One region of the Cupriavidus sp. H18C2 genome, then DNA from elsewhere that is predicted to be linked to it. Evidence: predicted binding sites of a transcription regulator. Region 1 holds the regulator's gene; each other region holds the start of a gene.
What was found. The regulator HrcA, encoded in region 1, represses chaperone genes, less so after heat shock. The targets are predictions, from matches to a motif close to TTAGCACTCNNNNNNNNNGAGTGCTAA.
Positions count from the first base shown of each region.

Region 2: the regulator HrcA is predicted to act here: its motif matches at 1,305-1,331, upstream of groES (co-chaperone GroES).
Region 3: the regulator HrcA is predicted to act here: its motif matches at 1,015-1,041, upstream of rpoH (RNA polymerase sigma factor RpoH).

Region 1 is NZ_CP186010.1:1,020,686-1,022,951, forward strand. Features, by position in the region: gene EPAKOI_RS04865 (NAD kinase) at 1-539, opposite strand, end outside; gene hrcA (heat-inducible transcriptional repressor HrcA) at 639-1,691, shown strand; gene hemH (ferrochelatase) at 1,805-2,266, shown strand, end outside.
Region 2 is NZ_CP186010.1:633,902-636,167, forward strand. Features, by position in the region: gene EPAKOI_RS02935 (zf-HC2 domain-containing protein) at 53-277, opposite strand; gene EPAKOI_RS02940 (sigma factor-like helix-turn-helix DNA-binding protein) at 274-744, opposite strand; gene EPAKOI_RS02945 (ArsR family transcriptional regulator) at 920-1,204, shown strand; gene groES (co-chaperone GroES) at 1,427-1,717, shown strand; gene groL (chaperonin GroEL) at 1,807-2,266, shown strand, end outside.
Region 3 is NZ_CP186010.1:284,938-287,203, forward strand. Features, by position in the region: gene rpoH (RNA polymerase sigma factor RpoH) at 10-945, opposite strand; gene EPAKOI_RS01355 (pirin family protein) at 1,315-2,187, shown strand; gene ybiB (DNA-binding protein YbiB) at 2,222-2,266, opposite strand, start outside.

The sequences.
Region 1 (2,266 bases):
ATGAAGTAGCCGTCCACCGATACGGCCAGTTCGACCATGCCCGAGATGCCGGACCGGTTGACGACCACGTCGTTGAACGCCAACGCCGAGAAAATCACCCCATCGTCGCGGATCACGCGCGATTCCAGCAGCATGCGGGTCTCGGCCTCGTAGCGGCCGGCCAGCATCTCGGGCAGCGTGCGGGTGACGTCTTCGAGCGGGATGTCGGTCATGAAGCCCAGCCGGCCGTGGTTCACGCCGATCACCGGCACGTCGTGGCCGGCAAGCTGGCGGGCCAGGCCCAGCAGCGTGCCGTCGCCGCCAAGCACCACGGCCACGTCGGCCTCGCGGCCGATTTCCTCGGGCGTCAGCACCGGGTAGCCGGTCAGGCCGGTGGCCGCGGCGGTCTCGCGCTCGAACACCACGTCCTGGCCGTTGCGGGAGATGCAGGACGCCAGTTCCTCCAGCGGGCCTTCGATACCGGCGGTCGAATGCCTGCCCACCAGGGCGACGGTCTTGAACGGCGCGCGCGTGGCGCTGGGCTTGGAGGGGGCAGACATGGCGGGATTAGACCATACCGGCATGACCATTGCCAGCATCGGCAGGATCGGTGCGGCCGGCGCCCGAACGGGCCAGTTTTGATTAAAATCCGATGCATCATGGACGAACGTTCGAAAACCCTTCTCAAGACCCTGATCGAGCGGTACATCGCCGAAGGGCAGCCGGTGGGCTCGCGGACCCTGTCGAAGTACTCGGGTCTGGACCTGTCGCCGGCGACCATTCGCAATGTGATGTCCGACCTCGAGGAGATGGGGTTCATCGCCAGCCCGCACACGTCGGCGGGCCGCATCCCCACGCCGCGCGGCTACCGGCTGTTCGTCGACACGATGCTCACGGCGCGGCCGCTGGAGGGCCAGACCGGGCTCAGCGCCGAGCTGGCCGGGCTCAAGGACCAGATCCAGGGCCAGATGGCCAGCCAGCAACTGGGGCCGCAGCGGATGATCACGGCGGCGGCGCACACGCTGTCGAACCTGTCGCGGTTCGCGGGCGTGGTGATGACGCCACGGCGCGCGCAGGCGTTCCGGCAGGTGGAATTCATGCGGTTGTCGGACAAGCGCATCCTGCTGATCATCGTAAGCCCCGAGGGCGACGTCCAGAACCGCATCATCCAGACCGAGCTGTCCTACACGCCGGCCCAGCTGATCGAGGCGGCCAACTTCTTCAACACGCACTACGCGGGCATGAGCTTCGACGCGGTGCGCGACCACCTGCGCGGCGAGCTGCAGGCGCTGCGGCGCGACATGTCGTCGCTGATGCAGGCCGCCGTGGAAGCGGGCAGCAGCGCCATGGCCGAGGACAACACCGAGCAGGTGTTCATCTCGGGCGAGCGGCGGCTGCTGGAGGTGGAAGACCTGTCGTCCAGCATGGACAAGCTGCGCCGGCTGTTCGATGTCTTCGAGCACAAGACCAGCCTGCTGCAACTGCTGGACGTATCCAGCCACGCGCAGGGCGTGCAGATCTTCATCGGCGGCGAAAGCCAGCTCGTGCCGCTGGAGGACATGGCCGTGATCACGGCGCCGTACGAGGTGGATGGCCAGATCGTCGGCACGCTCGGCGTGATCGGCCCCACGCGCATGGCCTACGAACGGGTGATCCCGATCGTCGACATCACGGCCCGGCTGCTGTCCAGCGCCCTGAGCCAGAACTCCTGACGCGCCGCCAGGGTCTGTACCCTGCGAGGCGGCGCCTCGCGGCCGCCCGCGTGCGTCCCCCGTCGTATGATGCGACTTGTTGCCAGCGCCCCGGCACCCGACCCGGAACCTCCATGACGTTTTCGCCTGAACCGGCATACCAGCACGGCCAGCCGCCGCGCACCGCAATCCTGCTGATCAACCTCGGCACCCCCGACGCCCCCACGCCCAAGGCGGTGGGTCGCTACCTGAAGGCGTTCCTGTCCGACCCGCGCGTGGTGGAAATCCCGCGGCTGGCGTGGCTGCCGATTCTGCACGGCGTGATTCTGCCGTTCCGCTCGCGGGCATCGGCCATGAAGTACGAGTCGATCTGGCTGCGCGAGGCCCATATGACGGGGTCGCCACTGCTGGTGCACACCGAGCGCCAGGCCCACGCGCTGCAGTTGCTGCTGCACAAGCTTGGCCACGACGTGACCGTGGCCTGCGCCATGCGCTACGGCAATCCGTCGATCGACTCGGTCATGGAGGCGCTGCGCCGGCAGGGCACCGAGCGCGTGCTGGTGCTGCCGCTGTATCCGCAGTTCTCGGGCACGACC
Region 2 (2,266 bases), 390 kb from region 1:
GTCGGTCTGACAGCGCTAGGGCATGGCAGCAGGGCCGCAAGTCGCGCGCCCTTCACCCCTCCCCAACCATCCCCGTGATCCGCTCCCGCAGCGCTGCCGGCGCCGTGTAGTACGTCGCGCCGCGCCGGACCGCGGTGTGGACGGCCTGCAGCTGGCCCAGCGCGGCCAGGCAGGTGTCGCAATCCTCCAGGTGCCGCTCCAGCCGGACGCTGTCCGCGCCGCCCACTTCGCCGTCGGCCGTGGCTTCCAGCAGGGTCATCGCTTCCTTGCAGTTCATGCTGCCTCCTTGCCGAGCATGGCCACCGTGGTTGCCAGCATTTGCCGGGCGGCCTCCAGCCGGGTCATGACCGTGGCCGGGGCGATGCCGGCGATCTGGGCGATGTCGCGGTAATGCAGCGCCTCCACGTCGCGCAGCACCAGCACTTCCCGATAGCCGACGGGCAACCGGGCCAGCGCGGCGTCGATGCCGGCGATGTCGCCCGCCGGCCACGTGGCGCGGCGGTCGGGCGGGGCGGGCAGGGTGTCGGGCGATGCCGGGGCGTCCTGCGACCAGGTGCGGCGCACGATCGCCAGCAGCCAGGCGCGGGCATCGCCCGGTGGCAGGCTGTCGGCCAGGGGCCGGGCGGCCAGCACGGCGGCCTCGGTGACGCGCGCGGCGTCGGCGTCGCTGCCGCACAGCCAGCGCGCATAGTTATAGGCGGCATCCAGATGGGGCAGCACCCGGGTGTCGAACGGGGAGCGCATGCGGGGTCCCTCCGTGGGGCCGGGGGGTCCGGCCGACTCGCAGATTCTATGCCGCGTGCCGCGCCGTGCGATGCTAGGGTTTTCTCGCGCCGGGTCGTGCGGCAGCGCACGGCCGTTTCAGCGTACGATGGCCGCTGGCATGATCGGCCAGCCCCATCTCTATCAGGCGGACACCATGGAAACGCAGGAAAGCACCCTGACCCTCGCACTGCTGACGGTGCCGGCCCGTGCCGCCATCTGCCGCGCGCTGCTGGAGGCAGGCGACGACGGCCTGCCGGCCGTGGTGCTGGCCAAGGCATCGGGCGTCACGCTGCGCCGCGCGGCCCATCATTTCCAGGAAATGGTGCAGGCCGAGGTGCTGGCGCTGGCCATCCGCGACCGTGAGGTCTGCTACGTGCTCAAGGCCCGCCGGGCCGTGCGCGAGGCGCTGGACTACGTGGACCGCAGCGGCCTGAACTAGCCGCCCCTTTCCCCTTGCCGGCCCAGGGCTCCCGCCATCGCCCTTCGGGAAAACCCCCATTCAGCCCTCGTCTTGAAATCGAAATACCCCGTCCCTATAATTAGCACTCGCTGGGGGAGAGTGCTAACAACCTGTTAGCATCCCCTGCGGTACCAACCCCTGGCCGTTGCCGACAACGGCCATTTGTGATTAGAAACTCACTTTTTGTATCTAGGAGTCCGTATGAACCTGCGTCCTCTGCACGACCGTGTGATCGTGAAGCGTCTGGACAACGAAACCAAGACCGCGTCCGGCATCGTGATTCCCGACAATGCAGCCGAAAAGCCGGACCAAGGCGAAGTGCTCGCCATCGGCCCGGGCAAGAAGGATGACAAGGGCAACAACATTGCCCTCGACGTGAAGGTGGGTGACCGCGTGCTGTTCGGCAAGTATGCCGGCCAGGGCGTGAAGGTGGATGGCCAGGAACTGCTGGTCATGCGCGAAGAAGACATCATGGCCGTCGTCAACAAGTAAGACGACCCGCCTGACCGCAACACACCAGATTCCCTGACCGTCCCCACCATGACCGCGGGACGGTCATCCCAGATTCGGAGATTGAGAACATGGCAGCAAAAGACGTAGTGTTCGGCGACGCCGCACGTGCCAAGATGGTCGAAGGCGTGAACATCCTCGCCAACGCAGTCAAGGTGACCCTGGGCCCGAAGGGCCGCAACGTGGTGCTGGAGCGCAGCTTCGGCGGCCCGACCGTGACCAAGGACGGCGTGTCCGTGGCCAAGGAAATCGAGCTGAAGGACAAGCTGCAGAACATGGGCGCCCAGATGGTCAAGGAAGTGGCTTCCAAGACCAGCGACAACGCCGGTGACGGTACCACCACCGCAACCGTGCTGGCCCAGTCGATCGTCCGCGAAGGCATGAAGTTCGTGGCCGCCGGCATGAACCCGATGGACCTGAAGCGCGGTATCGACAAGGCCGTGGCCTCGGCCGTGGAAGAGCTGAAGAAGCTGAGCAAGCCGACCACGACCAGCAAGGAAATCGCCCAGGTTGGCGCCATCTCGGCCAACA
Region 3 (2,266 bases), 740 kb from region 1:
CCGGAAGGATCAGGCAAACGCGGCCAGCGCGCCCTTCATCTTCTTCATCGCGGCCACCTCGATCTGGCGGATGCGCTCGGCGGACACGCCGAATTCGTCGGCCAGCTCATGCAGCGTGGCGCCGCCCGAGCCGTCGTCGTTCACGTCCAGCCAGCGCGCCTCGATGATGCGGCGGCTGCGCGGGTCGAGCTTGCCCAGCGCCTCTTCCAGCCCTTCCACCTGCAGGCGGTCGCGCGTCTTGGCCTCGATGACCTTGGTCGGCTCGTTATGGTTGTCCGCCAGGTAGGCGATGGGCGCGAATTCCTCCTCGCCGTCGTCGACCTGGCCTTCCAGCGCCATGTCGCCACCCGCCATGCGGGTTTCCATCTCCATCACTTCCTCGGGCTTGACGTTCAGCTCGCGGGCGACGGCTTCTACCTGCTCGGGGGTGAAGGTGTGCAGCCCCTGCTTGTGGCTGCGCAGGTTGAAGAACAGCTTGCGCTGGGCCTTGGTGGTGGCCACCTTGACCATGCGCCAGTTCTTCAGCACGTATTCGTGGATCTCGGCCTTGATCCAGTGCATCGCGTACGACACCAGGCGCACGCCCTGTTCGGGGTCGAAGCGCTTCACGGCCTTCATCAGGCCGATGTTGCCTTCCTGGATCAGGTCGGCGTGCGGCAGGCCGTAGCCCAGGTACTGGCGGGCGATGGACACCACGAGGCGCAGGTGCGACATCACCAGGCGGCGCGCGGCATCGACCGATTCGTTGTCGCGCAGGTCGCGCGCCAGGCGAAGCTCTTCCTCGGGCGTCAGCATCGGGATGCGATGTACCGCCTGGATGTAGCTTTCCAGATTGCCCAGCGTGCCCGGAAACGTCAGCGCAAGGCTGTTCGCGGCAGCACTCTGGGGCGCCGTCGGCAGACGGCGGGAAACTTGGGTGGGATCGGCAGACAAGACTGCGTTCACTATGACTCCTTTCGCATCCGGCGGTGGGTTGCCGGTGTGTCCCGGAAGGACACCGCATTGCAACGCATATTAGCACTCGAACCGGACGAGTGCTAAGTTAGAAGGCCTATGGGGTTGATAGTTCCACCCGATTAAAACCGGGTTGTTGATAGCGGTAAGTTGCCATCACAATTTCGCCAAGCCCTAGTCCTGACAAGGCCTCCCGGGCCATGGGCCCGCTCGACAGAAAGATTAGAGGGGCGCGGCACCCATCGGTTTCCGATGATTTCCTCGCATTTGCGGGATGGTGAATTGCGGGATTCGCTACACTGAAGCCCATTGGCAGCCACATCGGCCAGTCGCATTGCACCATTCCCCGGAGACGTTCTCATGTCTGCTATCGAACACTTGCTGAAACCCCATGTGCGGGACATCGGCGAGTTCACCGTTCGCCGCCTGCTGCCCGCTGCCACGACCCAGACGGTCGGGCCTTTTATCTTCTTCGACCACATGGGCCCGGTGGTGATGGAGGCCGGCCACGGCATGGATGTGCGCCCGCATCCACATATCGGACTGGCCACGGTTACCTACCTGTTCGAGGGCGCGATCCTGCACCGGGACAGCCTGGGCAGCGAGCAGGTGATTCGCCCCGGCGACGTGAACTGGATGACGGCCGGCACCGGCATCGTTCATTCCGAGCGCACGCCCGACGACGAGCGCGAAGCCGGCCCGCGCGTGCACGGCATCCAGACGTGGGTGGCGCTGCCGAAGGCGCATGAGAATGATCCGCCGTCGTTCCACCACCATCCGGGCGCGACGCTGCCCAAGCTGGAATTGCCGGGTGTGCGGATGACGGTGATTGCCGGCGATGCATTCGGCGCGGAATCGCCGGTGCGGGTCTACAGCCGCACGCTGTACGTGGCCATCGAGATGGATGCTGGCGCCACCCTGGTCATCCCGCCCGAGCACGTGCAGCGTGGCATCTACCCGGTGGAAGGCAACCTGGAAATGGACGGCGAGACGCTACCCGCCGAGCACCTGGTGGTGCTGACGCCGGGCGAGCCGGTGACGATTACCGCGACGCTGCCGTCGCGCGTGATGCTGCTGGGGGGCGATCCGACCGACGGCCGCCGGTTCATCTTCTGGAACTTCGTGGCCAGCAGCAAGGAAGCCATCGAGGAAGCCAGCCAGCGCTGGCAGGACGACAAGTTTCCGCACGTGCCCGGCGAGACCGAGCGGATTCCGCTGCCGGTGCGGCGCTAGGGGCCCCAAAAGCCCCCGGCCCGCCGGCCGCCGCTCAGACCGGGCTGGCCCAGGCGACGCGCGTGGCCTGCGCCAGGCA